One region of the Bradyrhizobium sp. 604_D8_N2_3 genome, then DNA from elsewhere that is predicted to be linked to it. Evidence: predicted binding sites of a transcription regulator. Region 1 holds the regulator's gene; the other holds the start of a gene.
The links. The regulator PhoB, encoded in region 1, activates phosphate uptake and scavenging genes when phosphate is short. The targets are predictions, from matches to a motif close to TGTCATNNANCTGTCAT.
Positions count from the first base shown of each region.

Region 2: AB7245_RS20495 (RNA degradosome polyphosphate kinase) is a predicted target of PhoB. The motif match lies at 1,637-1,653, and genes of this name have one in related genera.

Region 1 is NZ_JBPWPM010000001.1:9,011,408-9,014,815, reverse strand. Features, by position in the region: gene pstB (phosphate ABC transporter ATP-binding protein PstB) at 1-515, shown strand, start outside; gene phoU (phosphate signaling complex protein PhoU) at 527-1,243, shown strand; gene phoB (phosphate regulon transcriptional regulator PhoB) at 1,259-1,966, shown strand; gene AB7245_RS43350 (GcrA family cell cycle regulator) at 2,201-2,713, opposite strand; gene AB7245_RS43345 (aspartate aminotransferase family protein) at 3,170-3,408, shown strand, end outside.
Region 2 is NZ_JBPWPM010000001.1:4,344,979-4,348,386, reverse strand. Features, by position in the region: gene purM (phosphoribosylformylglycinamidine cyclo-ligase) at 1-95, opposite strand, end outside; gene AB7245_RS20505 (CDP-alcohol phosphatidyltransferase family protein) at 250-792, shown strand; gene AB7245_RS20500 (chromosomal replication initiator DnaA) at 905-1,582, shown strand; gene AB7245_RS20495 (RNA degradosome polyphosphate kinase) at 1,727-3,408, shown strand, end outside.

The DNA.
Region 1 (3,408 bases):
ATTTGCTGCGCGCCCGCGTCGGCATGGTGTTCCAGAAGCCGACGCCGTTCCCGATGACGATCTACGAAAACATCGCCTTCGGCATCCGTCTCTATGAGAAGATCTCGAAGTCCGAGATGGACGACCGCGTCGAGAAGGCGCTGCGCGGCGGCGCGCTGTGGAACGAGGTCAAGGACAAGCTCAACGCCTCCGGCCTGTCGCTCTCCGGCGGCCAGCAGCAGCGCCTCTGCATCGCCCGCACGGTCGCGGTGCGGCCCGAGGTGATCTTGTTCGACGAGCCCTGCTCGGCGCTCGACCCGATCTCGACCGCCAAGGTCGAGGAGCTGATCCAGGAGCTGTCCGAGAACTACACGATCGCGATCGTCACCCACAACATGCAGCAGGCGGCGCGCGTCTCCGACAAGACCGCCTTCATGTATCTCGGCGAGCTGATCGAGTTCGACGACACCAGCAAGATCTTCACGTCGCCGACCGACCGGCGCACGCAGGATTACATCACCGGCCGGTTCGGCTGAGGAGACGGAACATGGGTTCTGAACATACCGCAAAGGCCTTCGACACCGACCTCCAGGAACTCACGCGCCTGGTCGCCGAGATGGGCGGCATCGCCGAGCGCATGATCGTCGATTCCGTCGACGCGCTGATCCGCCGCGACGTCGCGCTCGGCCAGCGCGTCGTGACCATCGACGCCGAGCTCGACGCGCTCCAGAAGAAGATCGAGGAGCGCGCCGTTCTCACCATCGCGCGCCGCCAGCCGATGGCGGTGGATCTGCGCGAGATCGTCGGCGCCATGCGCGTCGCGACCGATCTCGAGCGGATCGGCGACCTCGCCAAGAACATGGGCAAGCGCGTCGCGGCGCTGGAGACGGATTTCCATCCGCTCAAGCTGTTCCGCGGTCTGGAGCACATGACCGACCTCGTGCAGCAACAGGTCAAGTCGGTGCTGGACGCCTATGCCGCGCACGATCTGCCGGCGGCAATGGCGGTGTGGAAGGGCGACGAGGAAGTCGACGCCATCTGCACCTCGCTGTTCCGCGAGCTCCTCACCTACATGATGGAGGATCCGCGCAACATCTCGTTCTGCATCCATCTGATGTTCTGCGCCAAGAACATCGAGCGCATCGGTGACCACGCCACCAACATCGCCGAGACCGTGTTCTACATGATCGAGGGCCAGGCGATCACCGACAAGCGGCCGAAGGGCGACATGACGACCTTCGCCACGACGGTCCCGAACACTTAAGGAGCGACGAACACCATGGGCGCACGCATTATGGTGGTTGAGGACGAGGAAGCTCTCACCGAGCTTCTCCGCTACAACCTCGAAGGCGACGGCTATGACGTCGAGACGGTGATGCGCGGCGACGATGCCGACACCCGCCTCAAGGAGCACATCCCCGATTTGATCGTGCTCGACTGGATGCTGCCGGGCCTCTCCGGCATCGAGCTGTGCCGGCGGCTGCGCACCCGGCCCGAGACCAAGCAGCTCCCGATCATCATGCTCACCGCGCGCGGCGAGGAGAGCGAGCGGGTGCGGGGCCTTGCGACCGGCGCCGACGACTACATCGTCAAGCCGTTCTCGGTCCCGGAGCTGCTGGCACGCGTGAAGGGCCTGCTCAGGCGCGCCAGCCCCGAGCGGCTCGCCACCGTGCTCGCCTATGGCGACATCGAGCTCGACCGCGACAAGCGTCGCGTGGCGCGCTCGGGCCGGCCGATCGATCTCGGCCCGACCGAATATCGCCTGCTGGAGTTCTTCCTGGAGCATCCCGGCCGCGTGTTCTCGCGCGAGCAGCTGCTCGACAGCGTCTGGGGCCGTGACATCTACATCGACGAGCGCACCGTCGACGTCCATATCGGGCGCCTGCGCAAGCTGCTCAATCTCGGCCGCGAGCAGGACCCGATCCGCACCGTCCGCGGCGCGGGCTACGCACTGGACGATCGCTTTGCGAAGGCGGAGCAAGCGTAAGGGGTTGCTGTGGCAGACGTGATTTAGCGGGCTGCCACCGCATCCTCGATGTCGTCCCTGCGAACGCAGGGACCCATAACCACAGGGAGTGGTTTGGCGAAGACTCGGAGTGATCATCCCGCGCAATAACTACGCGCCGGGATTATGGGTCCCTGCGTTCGCAGGGACGACACCGAGTGAGTTGAGCCGTCATCGCGTGACGGCGCCGTCTTCGTAGTCAGCTAATCCGATACCTCAGCGCGGACCCGGCTTCGCCGGCGCGCGCCGGCGATCGGCCGCGGGCTGATACGCCACGCGCGAGTGCTGGGCGCAGTAGGGCAGGCCGGAGAGCGCCTTGCCGCCGCAGAAGAAGAAATCCGGGCTCGAGGGATCGCCGACCGGCCAGTGGCAGGTGGCCTCGTTCAGCTCCAGCAGCGACAGCCGCTGGCTCATCGGCACGACGTTGTCGTAGGTGACCGGTTCGGCCTCGACCTCGACTTCGAAGGCTTGCGCCAGCGCGGTGTTGCCGCGCGCGATCGGGCGGGTCACCCGCATCATGTGCTGGGCGGGGCGTGCCTTGCGCGGCCGCGGCGCTGCCGATGAAGGGCTCTTGGCGCGGCCCGACAGGCCGAGCCGGTGCACTTTGCCGATTACGGCATTGCGGGTCACATTGCCGAGTTCAGCGGCGATCTGGCTGGCCGAAAGCCCGGCCTCCCAGAGCTTTTTCAGCTGCTCGACGCGATCATCCGACCAGGTCAAAACGGTCATTGCACCCTTTCCTTCGCCGGCGCCTGCCATCCTGGCGGCCGCACGGCGAATGCCTAAGCTTCGAAAAACCCGTGCCGCCAGAATCCCTTAAGGCTCGCCGGGCGCACCAGATGCGCCCGAACGCTTACGCCGGTACATGAGGACTTAGAGGATCAGAACTGCTGCACGAGATGTCGTATCTGACAAGCCAAACGCTACAATATGGCGTGACTCACGCGCAAGAGTCCGCCGACTCGCTTCCACATGTTCCGTGGCGGAAATACGCAAAATCGCCACCGCAAGACTACGGATTCTGCGTTTCGCGAGGCTTTCCGGGCGGCATTGACACCGGTTTCACCAGGCATAAGATAGTCTCGCGTGCCGCCCTTAAAAGGCGGCACGTTTCGTTTTCCGGGCCGGTCAATGGTGCGTTGCGCAATGCACGCTCACGCCGTCCGCAACATTCAAGTGATCGTCATGACTAACAGCGCAGCGCCGCATTTGCTCCCCGTTTTCGCCAGGTCCGACCTCGGTTTCGAGCGCGGTGAAGGCTGCTGGCTGATTGCGACCAATGGCGATCGCTATCTCGATTTCACCTCGGGCGTGGCGGTGAATGCGCTCGGCCATGCTCACCCTGCGTTGGTCAAAGCGTTGCAAGAGCAGGCCACCAAACTCTGGCACATGTCGAACCTGTTCCAGAGCCCGGACGGCGAGAA
Region 2 (3,408 bases), 4.7 Mb from region 1:
CGCACCATCGGCTTGATCAGATCGACCAGGCGGTTGCCCGCGTCGATATCGACGCCTGAATCGGCGTAAGTGAGGCCGTTTTTGCGGTCGGTCATGCCCGATTTCCAGTGGGTTTGCGGCTGGTTACGTCGAATTCCGGGGACGCGCAATGGCAAGCGTGGCGCCCCGCCCTATACTATGTAGATATCAACCGGTTCAGCCTTCAATCGGGCCGGATTCGAGGTCAGGCCGGGTGCCAGGAAGCGCCGCGTGAGTATTCCGAATATCATTACCCTGGGCCGCATCATGCTGGTCCCAATCATCGTCTGGGCCATCGTGTCGAGCCAAATGGAGGTTGCGTTCGCCGTCTTCCTCATTGCCGGCGTCAGCGACGCGGTCGACGGCTTCCTCGCCAAGCGCTTCAACATGACGAGCGAGCTCGGCGCCCTGCTCGATCCGCTCGCGGACAAGGCGCTGCTGGTCTCGATCTATCTGGCGCTGGGGATCTGGGGCGACATCCCGCGCTGGATCGTGATCCTGGTGGTGTCGCGCGACATCATGATCGTCGCCGCCGTGATCGTGTCCTGGCTGTTCGACAAGCCGGTCGAGATGAAGCCGTCGAAGGTGTCGAAGCTCAACACCGCCGCCCAGGTGGCCTACGCGGCGCTGGTGCTGGCCTCCCTCGCTTTCGGCTTCAAGCCGGCGCCCTATGATATGATCCTGATGGGCCTCGTCACGATCTTCACGCTCTCGTCCGTGTCGCTCTATCTCGTCGAGTGGCTGCGGCACATGAGTACGATCGAAGCCAAGTAGCACGATCGAGGCCAAATGAACCGGGATGCGGCCCCGCAAAAGGCCAACTCCCGCTCGATGACGTCGAATCTCTTCAAACGAAGCCGGCGCGCCGGCACGGAGCACAGCAAGCGTGGCAGGCCGCGTTCATCCCCGACAATTGGCATTCTCGCTTCCGCACGCGGAGAGCCTCAGCCGGGACAATTTTCTCGAAGGCCCCGCCAACGAAGCCGGTCTTGCCCTCATCGATGCCTGGCCTGAATGGCCGAACCGGATCATGTGGCTGGCCGGCCCGGAAGGAAGCGGCAAGAGCCATCTCGCCGCGATCTGGGCCGAGGCTTCCGGCGCCCGCTCGACCACAGCCAATGGGCTGACCGCCGAAAACGTCCCGGGCGCGCTCGCCACCGGCGCGCTGGTGGTCGAGGATCTCAAGGCAAAAGAGTTCGACGAGCGGGCCCTGTTTCATCTGATGAACCTCGCCCGCGAGGATGGGGCCTACCTGCTCTTCACCGGCCGCGAGGTACCGGCGTCGATCGAGATCGAGCTGCGCGACCTGCGCTCGCGGCTGCGCGCGGTGCCTGTCATCTCGCTGCTGCCGCCCGACGACCAGCTTTTCCGCGGCCTGATCGTCAAGTTCTGCGCCGACCGCCAGCTCACCGTGGATGAGAGCGTGGTCAGCTACCTCGCCACCCGCCTGGAGCGGTCCTCGGCGGCCGCACGGGAGGCCGTTGAGCTGCTCGACAGCGAGGCCCTGCGCCTCGGTCGCCCCGTCACGCGGGCCCTGGCGGCCGAGCTGCTTCGGGACGCCTGACCCCTCTACCCTGGCTCCAAGGCCGCTTGACGCGGCGCAGCGGCGGAACATCAATGTCATCGAAACGTCATCGGACTAACACATGCTCCCGCCGGTTTTGCGCATAAGTCGCAAATTGAGGCGAACTGGATGGATCGACTTCTGATGGACTCTGCGCAAGCTGTTGAAATTAAAGAAAAAGCCCCGGAGACCGAGGGCCTGCCGGCGATTGCCTCAAGTCCCGAGCGCTTCATCAATCGCGAGCTCTCCTGGCTGCATTTCAACCGCCGCGTCCTCGAGGAAGCGGTCAATCCCAGCCACCCCATGCTGGAGCGGGTGCGATTCCTGTCGATTTCAGCGAATAACCTCGACGAATTCTTCATGGTCCGCGTCGCTGGCATCAAGGCCCAGATCCGCGAGGGCATCGCCGAGCGCAGCCCCGACGGCCTGACGCCGTCCGAGCAGCTCGCGCTGATCAACCGCACCGTCTCGCAGCTTGCCTCCGACCAGCAGGCGATCTGGCGCGACCTGCGCGGCACGCTGGCCGACGTCGGCATCGTGCTGGTCGACGGCAAGGACGTCACCAAGGCGGAACGGACCTGGATCGAGGACTACTTCCTCAACAACGTGTTTCCGCTGTTGACCCCGCTCGCGATCGACCCGGCTCACCCCTTCCCGTTCATTCCGAGCCTCGGCTTCACCATCGCGCTCCAGCTGACGCGCGCCGCCGACGGCAAGCAGATGAACGCGCTGATTCGTATGCCCGGCAAGATCGACCGCTTCATCCGGTTGCCGGCCGAGGGCAAGGTCGTGCGGCTGATCTCGCTCGAGCAGGCGACCGGGCTGTTCATCAACCGCCTGTTCCCCGGCTACAATCTCCACGGCCAGGGCGCCTTCCGCATCATCCGCGACTCCGAGCTCGAAATCGAGGAAGAGGCCGAAGACCTCGTCCGCCTGTTCGAGACCGCTCTGAAGCGCCGCCGCCGCGGGTCGGTGATCCGGCTCGAGATCGACGGCAAGATGCCGGAGGAGCTGCGCAGCTTCGTGCAGCATGCGCTGTCGGCCGCCGACGACGAGGTCTTCCTGGTCGACGGCGTGCTCGCCATGAACGAGCTCTCGCAGCTCACCCGCCTCGACCGGCCCGATCTCGAATTCACCCCTTACGTACCGCGCCATCCCGAGCGCGTGCGCGAGCATGGCGGCGACATCTTTGCCGCGATCCGGCAGAAGGACCTCGTCGTCCATCATCCCTACGAATCCTTCGACGTGGTGGTGCAGTTCCTGCAGCAGGCCGCCCGCGATCCCGATGTCGTCGCGATCAAGCAGACGCTCTACCGCACCTCCAACAATTCGCCGATCGTGCGCACGCTGGCGGAAGCCGCCGAAGCCGGCAAGTCCGTCACCGCGCTGATCGAATTGAAGGCGCGCTTCGACGAGGAGGCCAACATCCGCTGGGCGCGCGACCTCGAACGTGCCGGCGTGCAGGTCGTCTACGGCTTCCTCGAACTGAAGACGCACGCGAAGCTCTCGATGGTGGTGCGCCGCGAGGGCGGCGGCCTCACCACTTACGTCCACACCGGCACCGGCAATTATCACCCCGTCACCGCACGTATCTACACCGACCTCTCCTACTTCACCTCGGATCCGACCATCGGCCGCGACGCGGCGCGCGTGTTCAACTTCATCACCGGTTATGCCGCGCCGAGCGATCTGGAAAAGATGGCGGTGTCGCCGCTGACGTTGCGCAAGCGCATCATCGAGCACATCCAGGGCGAGACCGCGCATGCGCGGCATGGCCGACCCGGCGCGGTCTGGATGAAGATGAATGCGCTGGTCGACCCCGACAT